2 regions of the Rhizobium sp. B21/90 genome follow, and region 2 is predicted to be linked to the other one. Evidence: predicted binding sites of a transcription regulator. Region 2 holds the regulator's gene; the other holds the start of a gene.
The links. Region 2 encodes PhoB, which activates phosphate uptake and scavenging genes when phosphate is short. Its sites were predicted from a motif close to TGTCATNNANCTGTCAT; they were not measured.

Region 1 (4,211 bases), 460 kb from region 2:
AACGTCGATGGATTGGAGAAGCGATCTTAGGCGATGACACCCGCCATCGGAAGGGCGACCGCCGGGACGCACCGTCCAACACATCGGACGCAGGCGATTTCCCGATAGCGTTCATGCATGTCGCGCCAGGGGGATCCGACCTCGAACATGCAGCATGCCCTTTAAGTATTGTCGATTATCGCGCGCAGGCCGCGACTTCCTCCCACGCTCTGCGGGCAAGGCCGCCGCAAGCCAAAACCGCCTCCTGGAAACAGCCTTGAACAAAGCCCAGCGTGATTTAGGAAGCCAATTTGCCGAAAAGGTCTAGTACACCGACTGCAAAAATAATGACTGTCGGAACCAGCATCTAAGGGTCAAAACGCCTAGAAAAATTCGGGAAAAAACATTTAAAATCAAACTGGTCGGAGTGGAGTGATTCGAACACTCGACCCCCACGTCCCGAACGTGGTGCGCTACCAGACTGCGCTACACTCCGTGACCAGTGGCGCTTACTTAAACCAGCCGTTTTGGTTAGACAAGGCCGAATCTTCGGGGCGCTGTTTTTTGGATGGTCAGGCCGATTTGGCGCTCGGCAACAGGCACGACATCGCTTTGTGCGAGGGGCAGGGTGGGCGCGATATGGGCCCACCCTGGCAGGTGGCTACTTCTTTGCGAGGCCCGGCAGAGTGACCTGGAAGACCTGGAACATCGTGTCGACATCGGCGCCGCCTTCGCCCTTGTAGGCGGCTCCGACCTGGTAGCCGTCCTGTGTCAGGAAGTCGTTATCGTTGGCGACAAACAGGAAGTAATCGTCGGGGAGTTTCGGGTCGAGGACGCTGGCGAGCGACATGGCTTCCCATTTTTCAGAGAGGTTGTTGCGGTCGTTCGGTGCGCCGTTGTGGAGACCGAAGCGGGCAAGCTGCGCCTCGTCGTTGAGGTCGATGAACGGCGTGCGCTTGGCCGGCGTGACGGACGGGTCGAGCACGCCTTTCGGTGCCACCGGCTTGTCGGCGTCGAAGGCGGTGCCGGCGATATCGGTGGCGGCGGAGACATCCACGAGGTCGATGGCGCGGTGCAGCGACTTGTCGCCCTTGACGCCATAGCCGTTGTTGCTGTCGCGGGCGAGCATCAGAAATGTGGTCGGCGACAGCGCGACGATCTCGCTCTGGGCGGCCACCACGGTCTTGCCCTTGGCATCGGTGAAGACGGGCAGCGGCACGACATATTCGTGCACCAGTTTCAGATGGTCGACATCGCTCGCGTCATAGAAGAGGGCGCGCGTGTTCTGGCGCGTGCTGCTGCTGTCGCCGCCATCCTGGCGCGTGGCTGATTGCAGCACGGCGATGACAGTCTTGCCATCCGGCGTCATCGCCATGCCTTCGAGGCCCTGATTGTTCTGCCGTCCGGTCTGCGGATCCTTGGGTTCCGGTGCCTTTTCGCCCGGGCCGGGATTGTTCGAGGCGAAATTCGGCTTGCCGTCACGCATCGGGATCAGCGCTGCCGGCGGCTGCGTTGCCGAGACGAGCCGGCCGTCTGCCGAGAAATGATAGATGTTCGGGCCGTATTCGTCGCTGATCAGCATCGAGCCGTCGGCAAGGCGGGCGATGGCCTCGTTGTCGAGGGAGATCTTGCCGTTGGACGCCTGCGGCAGCATCGGCAGCGTTGCGCTTGCCGGCCGCACACCGGCTGACGGATCGAGACCGGTCATGTCGGCGCCCTTGTCGTCTTTCAGAAGCATGGTGCTGGCGAGCGTCGCTACCACGCCGGATTGTTCCTTGCCCGAGGCAGGGGCGGCACCCGGCGCAGTCGGCGTCATCTGGATGTCGATGGTATTGAGGCGGGGCCGGTAATCCGTCGTGCCGCTGACATTGTATCCCCGGTCCGGCAGCAGCCAGAGCTTGCCCTTGTAGCCCTCGGCCGTGCGCGTCCAGGTGGCGGGGTCTATCGCCATGCCGGAGCCGGAGCCGAATGTCTCGCCGAACGAATCCCGCTGGCTGGCGGGAATGCGGCCGATACCGACGAGGCCCTTGTTGACGAGGGTCTGGCCAGCGGCCGGCGCGGTATCGTCGGCGCGGCCCGGAGCCACGGCAAAGGCCGTCAGGAGGGCTGTCGAAAGCAGGATCGTCTTCAATACCGGGGTCTTCATCGCAATATCCTCCATCAATGATCGGCACCGCATCGGTTGCGGCTTCGGAGATGGAGCTGTCTTTTTCAAGAGACCGACAAAGCCCCGCCACCGTCTGGGGACGGTTTATGGCGGCAACATGATAGCTGGATGACAGGTTTTGGAATGTTGATATCACAACCCATGCGGATTGTTCTGCAAGCGCGATGGCGCGGCCGCAGATACCAGTCGCTCAGTCCGTGGCGCTGCGGCGGAAGACCGAAGGTAGGCGCGTCCTGTCGATGACCGCGCCAAGGGCAACGCCCCACATGCCGCTCGCCATGTTGACGATGATGTCGAACGGGCGACCGTCATTGCCGATGGTCAGCACATGGGCCAGACCGAGCGCACTGACGGTGGCGATCATCATCAGGAAGGCAAAGGATGGTGAGTCCGGGTAGGCCAGTCGTGCGAGGCAGCCTGCGATGCACAGCGCGACGATGTGGTAGATGTTGAAAGGATTGCCAATCTCGGCCTGCCAATTCACATGCGCCAGCGTCAGCGCGACGAGGGCTGCGATATAAATCCAGACGCTGAATTTCAAAACGCGATTGGTGTCCATGAGGAGAGGATATATCAGCGACTTGAGGCAAGACTAGCATCGGCACCGCTATATCAGCCCTTTCGGGTCACACAAATTGTGTACGCGCGATATAAATGTCGAAACAAATATAGGATGTTGAGCCATTCTGCGGGCGGAATTCCGCCATGCTTCGGATCTTGCGCCGCCTCAGGGTGATCCACCCCCGTCAGGCTTCGTAGAGAAAAAGGTAAGCCGAGCGTGAGTGCAAGGTACGGCCGCAAGGTCGGGATCACGAGGTCAGGAGCGTCGTTGCAGGACAGCGTTGGAATGGAGCCAGGCACCAGGCGGAACAAGCGGACCCGGGTCAGGCTCAGGGACGTGGCGCAGAAGGTGGGTGTGAGCCCCATCACCGTGTCCCGTGTGTTGCGTGCACCCGATAAGGTCTCCGCAGAATTGCGCGAAAACATCCTCCGGGTCATCGATGACATGGGCTATGTGCCCGATCTGGCCGCACGGGCACTCGCCGGCCGACATAGCGGCATCATCGCGGTTCTTGCCCCGGCGATCAACAGCCAGATCCTCTCCGATGTCATGAGTGGCATCGAAGCCCGCGTGCGCAACACCGGCCTGCACACGCAATATGCCAATACGGTGTACAGCGGCGGCGAGGAGACGGGCCAGATCCGCAACCTCCTGACGCAGAACCCGGCCGGCATCCTTCTCGTCGGCACCGAATGCTGCGAGCGGATTGCCCCGACCGTTATTTCGGCGACCTGCCCGGTATCCTACATCATCGATCACAGCCAGAAGCCCGAAGAGCCCATGGCTGCGGCCATCGACCACGAGGCCGTCGGCGAGGCAGCCACGCGTCATCTTGTGTCCGCCGGTTATCGCCGCATCGGCTTGCTCGGCGGCTACCTCGATGTCCGGTCGAACCGGCGACGGCAGGGTTACGAAAACGTGCTGCAGGCAGCAGGCATCCACGATCCGGACCTGATGCTCATGGAGGATGAACCGACCAGCGTGGCCCTCGGTTGCCGGTTGTTCTCAGAGCTTCTGGCGCGGGCGCCCGATGTCGATGCGGTGCTCTGCCAGAACGACGATCTGGCGCTCGGCGTGCTGTTCGAATGCCAGCGTCGCGGCATCAGCGTGCCCGGCGATCTCGGCATCTGCGGCATCAACAATCTCGAATTCGCAGCCTCCTCCCATCCGGCCATCACGACCGTCGATATCCCGCGCTTCGAACTCGGTTTCGAGGCCGCCGACTTGCTGATCCAGGCGATAGGCGGGGGGGAAGTGGCCAGCCGGCGCAAGCTGGGCTTCAAGCTGCTCGTGCGTGGAACGACGCGGTAAGGGGTGAGGTCAGGGGCGCGCCACCTGCCTTGTGCAGTTCTATCAGATGTCGCTTGCTGCGTCAGACCAGAGATCGGCTGCCTCTGACGCAGTCATCCGGCGGATTTTTGCCTCGTCCCGACGGCTGGCGAAGAGGTCGCTTGCCATGATCTGTTCGGCAAGGTCTGCCGGCAGGGACAGGAGCACGCGCGT
Region 2 (4,211 bases):
AAGAGCGTTTTGTGCCTCGATAGCATTCGAGGCAATGGCGAAGGATTCCGCCATCATGAACGCAGTCGGAGACAAGCATGAATTGGACGGACGAGCGCGTCGAAAGGCTCACGAAATTATGGGCCGAAGGATTGAGCGCCAGCCAGATCGCGGCGCAGCTCGGCGGCGTCAGCCGTAACGCTGTCATCGGCAAGGTGCATCGACTTTGCCTGCCAGGCCGAGCAAAGGCCGGCGGCACATCGTCCACGGCGCGCTCCACCAAGCGTAACGTCGCTCCGGCCCGGCCAACTACCTTTGGCGCCCGCCCTGCCGCTCCGCGCTCGACGGTTCGTGCCGAAGGCGCAACGATGGTCAAGGAAGATGCCGAGCTAGACGCAACGGCACCCGTGCAGTTCCGCCCATCCTCGAATGCCATCGCGCCGGTCGCCCGCCGCATTGGTCTGACGGACCTGACGGAACGCACCTGCAAGTGGCCGGTCGGCGACCCACTGAAGGACGACTTTCACTTCTGCGGTCATGAATCGCCAGATCAGTCTCCCTACTGCACATACCACCAGAAGTTGGCGTACCAGCCAGTTCACGAGCGCCGCCGCGCCGCCCGCTAAGCCGGGTAAAAACGACAACAAAGAACGGGCCGCGAGGCCCGTTTTGCGTTTCAGGTTTTGATGGCCCAGAAACGTGTCAGGGATGCAAACTCGCACCTTTGACGATCTTGTCCACGATCTTCTTTTCGGCCCGCAGCGCCATGCCGACCAGCCTGGCGGTATCGGGACCGAACTCGAGGAATACAGCCCGGTTGGCGGCATCGTGACCTGTCGCGAACATTTCTTCGATATAGGCCGATACTCGCGCCTGGCGTTCCAGCGCGCGCTTGTGGATAGTCCTTAGCACGTCCTGATCCGCCACAAGCACGACCATCGGCTGAACGCTCATGGGATTGTAGACATGGCCGAGAGCATCCCGGTATGTTTCGCCGATGATTTCCGGCGACTGGGCAGTGATCCCGCTCACAAGGAAGGCCGTGACGTTGAGCTTCTGCCAGGTAGCGAGGTCATGGCGGATGACAATCGCGATTTTGGTATCGAACATGTACAAGAACTCCATGGAAGGCATCGAAAGAACCGATCGAATAGCGCCTGCCCATGCCCTCGGTCTTGAACGTTCGTGCAAGAGCGGTTTTCGCGACGGATTGAGCATCGCCGCCTCCAGCCACGGCATCGAGCGCATGGAAGCGCGCTTCCACGGCAACGGCTTTTCGCCGCACCGACATGACACATATGCACTGGGTCTGACCCTCCGTGGTGTCCAGACGTTCCGCTATCGCGGCGCGGAGCGCTTCAGCCGTCCCGGCAACGTGATCGTGCTGCATCCCGATGAAGTCCACGATGGCGCGGCAGGCACCGACGACGGACTGATTTACCGGATGCTCTATTTGCCGCCCGCGCTGGTCGGCCTCCTCGAGGCGGGCAATCGGGCCCTGCCGTTCGTCCGCGATCCCGTCGTGACTGACGCTGGCCTATTGTCTGCGCTGGCGGACGTCCTTTCGGATCTCGACCATGCGCCGAACGATCTGGCGATGGACGACGCGGTTGCGCGGCTGACGGCGGGACTCTTCCAACAGGCCGACGACCCGAGGAAAGCACCCACGAGAATCGATCGTCCAGCTGTTCTGCTGGCGCGTGATTTTTTGACCGAACATTGCGAGGAGGGTGTCAGTTCCGAAACGTTGGAGGCGATCAGCGGTCTGGACCGTTACGAACTGTCGCGGCAGTTCCGGCGAGCCTTCGGCACCAGTCCGCACCGTTATCTCGTCATGCGCCGCCTTGACCGAGCCAAGCGCCTGCTAGGTGCCGGCTATGGCCTTGCCGGAGCCGCGGCAGAAGCGGGGTTTGCCGATCAGGCACATTTTACCCGCCATTTCCGGGCCGCCTTCGGTATGACCCCGGGCAGATGGCTGGCAATGCATGATTGCCAACCCTAGTAGTGTCAGCCCGCTAAATGCACTGACTGGATGGCACCGGCACCAGATCATCGGCGCCTGCACTCCAGCCTCAGACTTCCATGGAATAGCCGGCGCCGCGCACGGTGCGGATGACGTCCTGCATGTTGGAGAAGTTCAGGGCCTTGCGCAGTCGGCCGACATGCACGTCGACGGTGCGTTCGTCGACGTAGATGTCATGGCCCCAGACGCCGTCGAGCAGCTGCGAGCGGGAAAACACACGGCTTGGCGATGCCATCAGGAATTCCAGCAGCCGGAATTCTGTCGGGCCGAGGCGGACCTCGCGGCTCTTGCGATGAACCCGGTGCGTCTCGCGGTCGAGTTCGATGTCGCCGCAGCGAAGCACGCTGGACAGCACTTCCGGGCGGGCGCGGCGCAGCATGGCGCGGACGCGGGCCATCAGTTCCGGCGTCGAGAACGGCTTGACGACATAGTCGTCTGCGCCGGTGGAAAGACCCCGGACGCGCTCGCTCTCTTCGCCACGCGCCGTCAGCATGATGATCGGCAGACGTTCGGTCTCCGGCTTCATGCGCAGGCGGCGGCAAAGTTCGATGCCGGACACACCCGGCAGCATCCAGTCGAGGATCAGGAGATCCGGAATGCGCTCCTGCAAGCGCATCTCGGCTTCATCGCCCCTCAGGATCGTATCGACTTCGAAACCTTCTGCTTCAAGGTTATAGCGCAGCAGCACGCTCAGCGCTTCTTCATCTTCTACGACGGCAACTCTCGGAACCATGGGGCCCGCTCTCCTTCAAAAACCCTTCAGGCCTATTCCGTCATGGCGCCGACGGTGTTGGCAGTATCGTCCTTCGGGCGGTCGCCCTCGGGCAATGCACCGGTCGCCATGTAGAAAATCGTCTCGGCGATGTTGGTGGCGTGGTCGCCGATGCGCTCGATGTTCTTGGCGCAGAACAGCAGATGCGTGCAGGTGGTGATGTTGCGCGGATCTTCCATCATGTAGGTCAGCATCTCGCGGAACAGCGAGGTGTACATCGCGTCGATTTCCTCGTCGCGCTCGCGGATGGAGACCGCCTTGTCAGGCGAGCGGGTCGTGTAGACGTCGAGAACTTCCTTCAACTGGACGAGCGCCAGCTCGGACAGATGCTCGATGCCGCGCGCCAGGCTGCGCGGTACGCCGGTGCCCTGCACGGCGATAACGCGCTTGGCCGTGTTCTTGCCGAGGTCGCCGACGCGTTCCAGATCGGCGGCGATCCGGATCGAGCCCATGATTTCGCGCAGGTCAGCAGCCATCGGCTGGCGGCGGGCAATCGTCAGGATCGCCTTGTCGCCGACTTCGCGCTCGGCATGATCGAGGATCGTATCGTCGGAGATGACCTTCTGAGCCAGCCCGACATCGCCATTGACCAGCGCGCGGACGGATTCACCGACCATCTGCTCGGCAAGGCCGCCCATCTCGGAGATGCGCCGCGTCAGGAATTTCAAATCTTCGTCGTAGGCGGAATGAATGTGTGTCGAAACCATTTTCTATCCTCAATTGAAAGGCGTCACGGAACGTAGGTCTGCTCGGCGCGGCGACGGCAACGCGTTTCGCCTTTTCGAGGCCCTTTTTGATATCGGCCTAATGCTCGCCCTTTTATGTCAGGCCAATGAAACAATTATGACAATCGAAATCATTGAATTAATTCAATTTTCACAGCCCCGAACAAAGCGCCACCAGGTTATTCAGAAGCGTACCGTGAAATCCGTGCCGCGGCCGACTTCGGATTTGACGATCAGCCTGGCCCGGTGACGGGTTAGGATGTGCTTGACGATGGCGAGCCCGAGGCCTGTGCCCTTCTTGGACCGGCTGTTTTCGACGCTGACGCGATAAAACCGCTCGGTCAGGCGCGGCACGTGTTCGGCCGGAATGCCGCCGCCGCTATCGGACACGGTGACCTCCACAGGCTCGCCGGGCTTGTTGCGCAACGTCACGTCGACGCGCTTGCCCTCCTGACCGTACTTGCAGGCGTTCTCGATCAGGTTTTCGAACACCTGCACCAGCTCGTCGCGATCACCGGTCACCTCCGCCTTGCCTGATGGCATATGCAGGTTGATAGTAACATCGAGATCCATCGCCAGCGGCACCAGCGCATCGCGCACATGGCCAAGCAGCGGCACGAGATCGACCTTCTGGTCCGGCGCCAGATGGGACTTCAACTCGAGCCGCGACAGCGACAGGAGATCGTCGACCAGCCGGCTCATGCGGGTCGCC

Region 1: a site for PhoB is predicted at 2,244-2,260, ahead of J5278_RS14555 (esterase-like activity of phytase family protein). Genes of this name have one in related genera too.

What each region holds. Positions count from the first base shown of each region.
Region 1 covers NZ_CP072162.1:3,007,725-3,011,935, reverse strand. Annotated here, with positions in the region: tRNA gene J5278_RS14560 (tRNA-Pro) at 399-475, opposite strand; gene J5278_RS14555 (esterase-like activity of phytase family protein) at 641-2,125, opposite strand; gene J5278_RS14550 (hypothetical protein) at 2,337-2,705, opposite strand; gene J5278_RS14545 (LacI family DNA-binding transcriptional regulator) at 2,976-4,019, shown strand; gene cysN (sulfate adenylyltransferase subunit CysN) at 4,062-4,211, opposite strand, start outside.
Region 2 covers NZ_CP072162.1:3,467,135-3,471,345, forward strand. Annotated here, with positions in the region: gene J5278_RS16785 (GcrA family cell cycle regulator) at 78-605, shown strand; gene J5278_RS16790 (DUF2000 family protein) at 682-1,089, opposite strand; gene J5278_RS16795 (AraC family transcriptional regulator) at 1,103-1,981, shown strand; gene phoB (phosphate regulon transcriptional regulator PhoB) at 2,052-2,735, opposite strand; gene phoU (phosphate signaling complex protein PhoU) at 2,768-3,481, opposite strand; gene phoR (phosphate regulon sensor histidine kinase PhoR) at 3,683-4,211, opposite strand, start outside.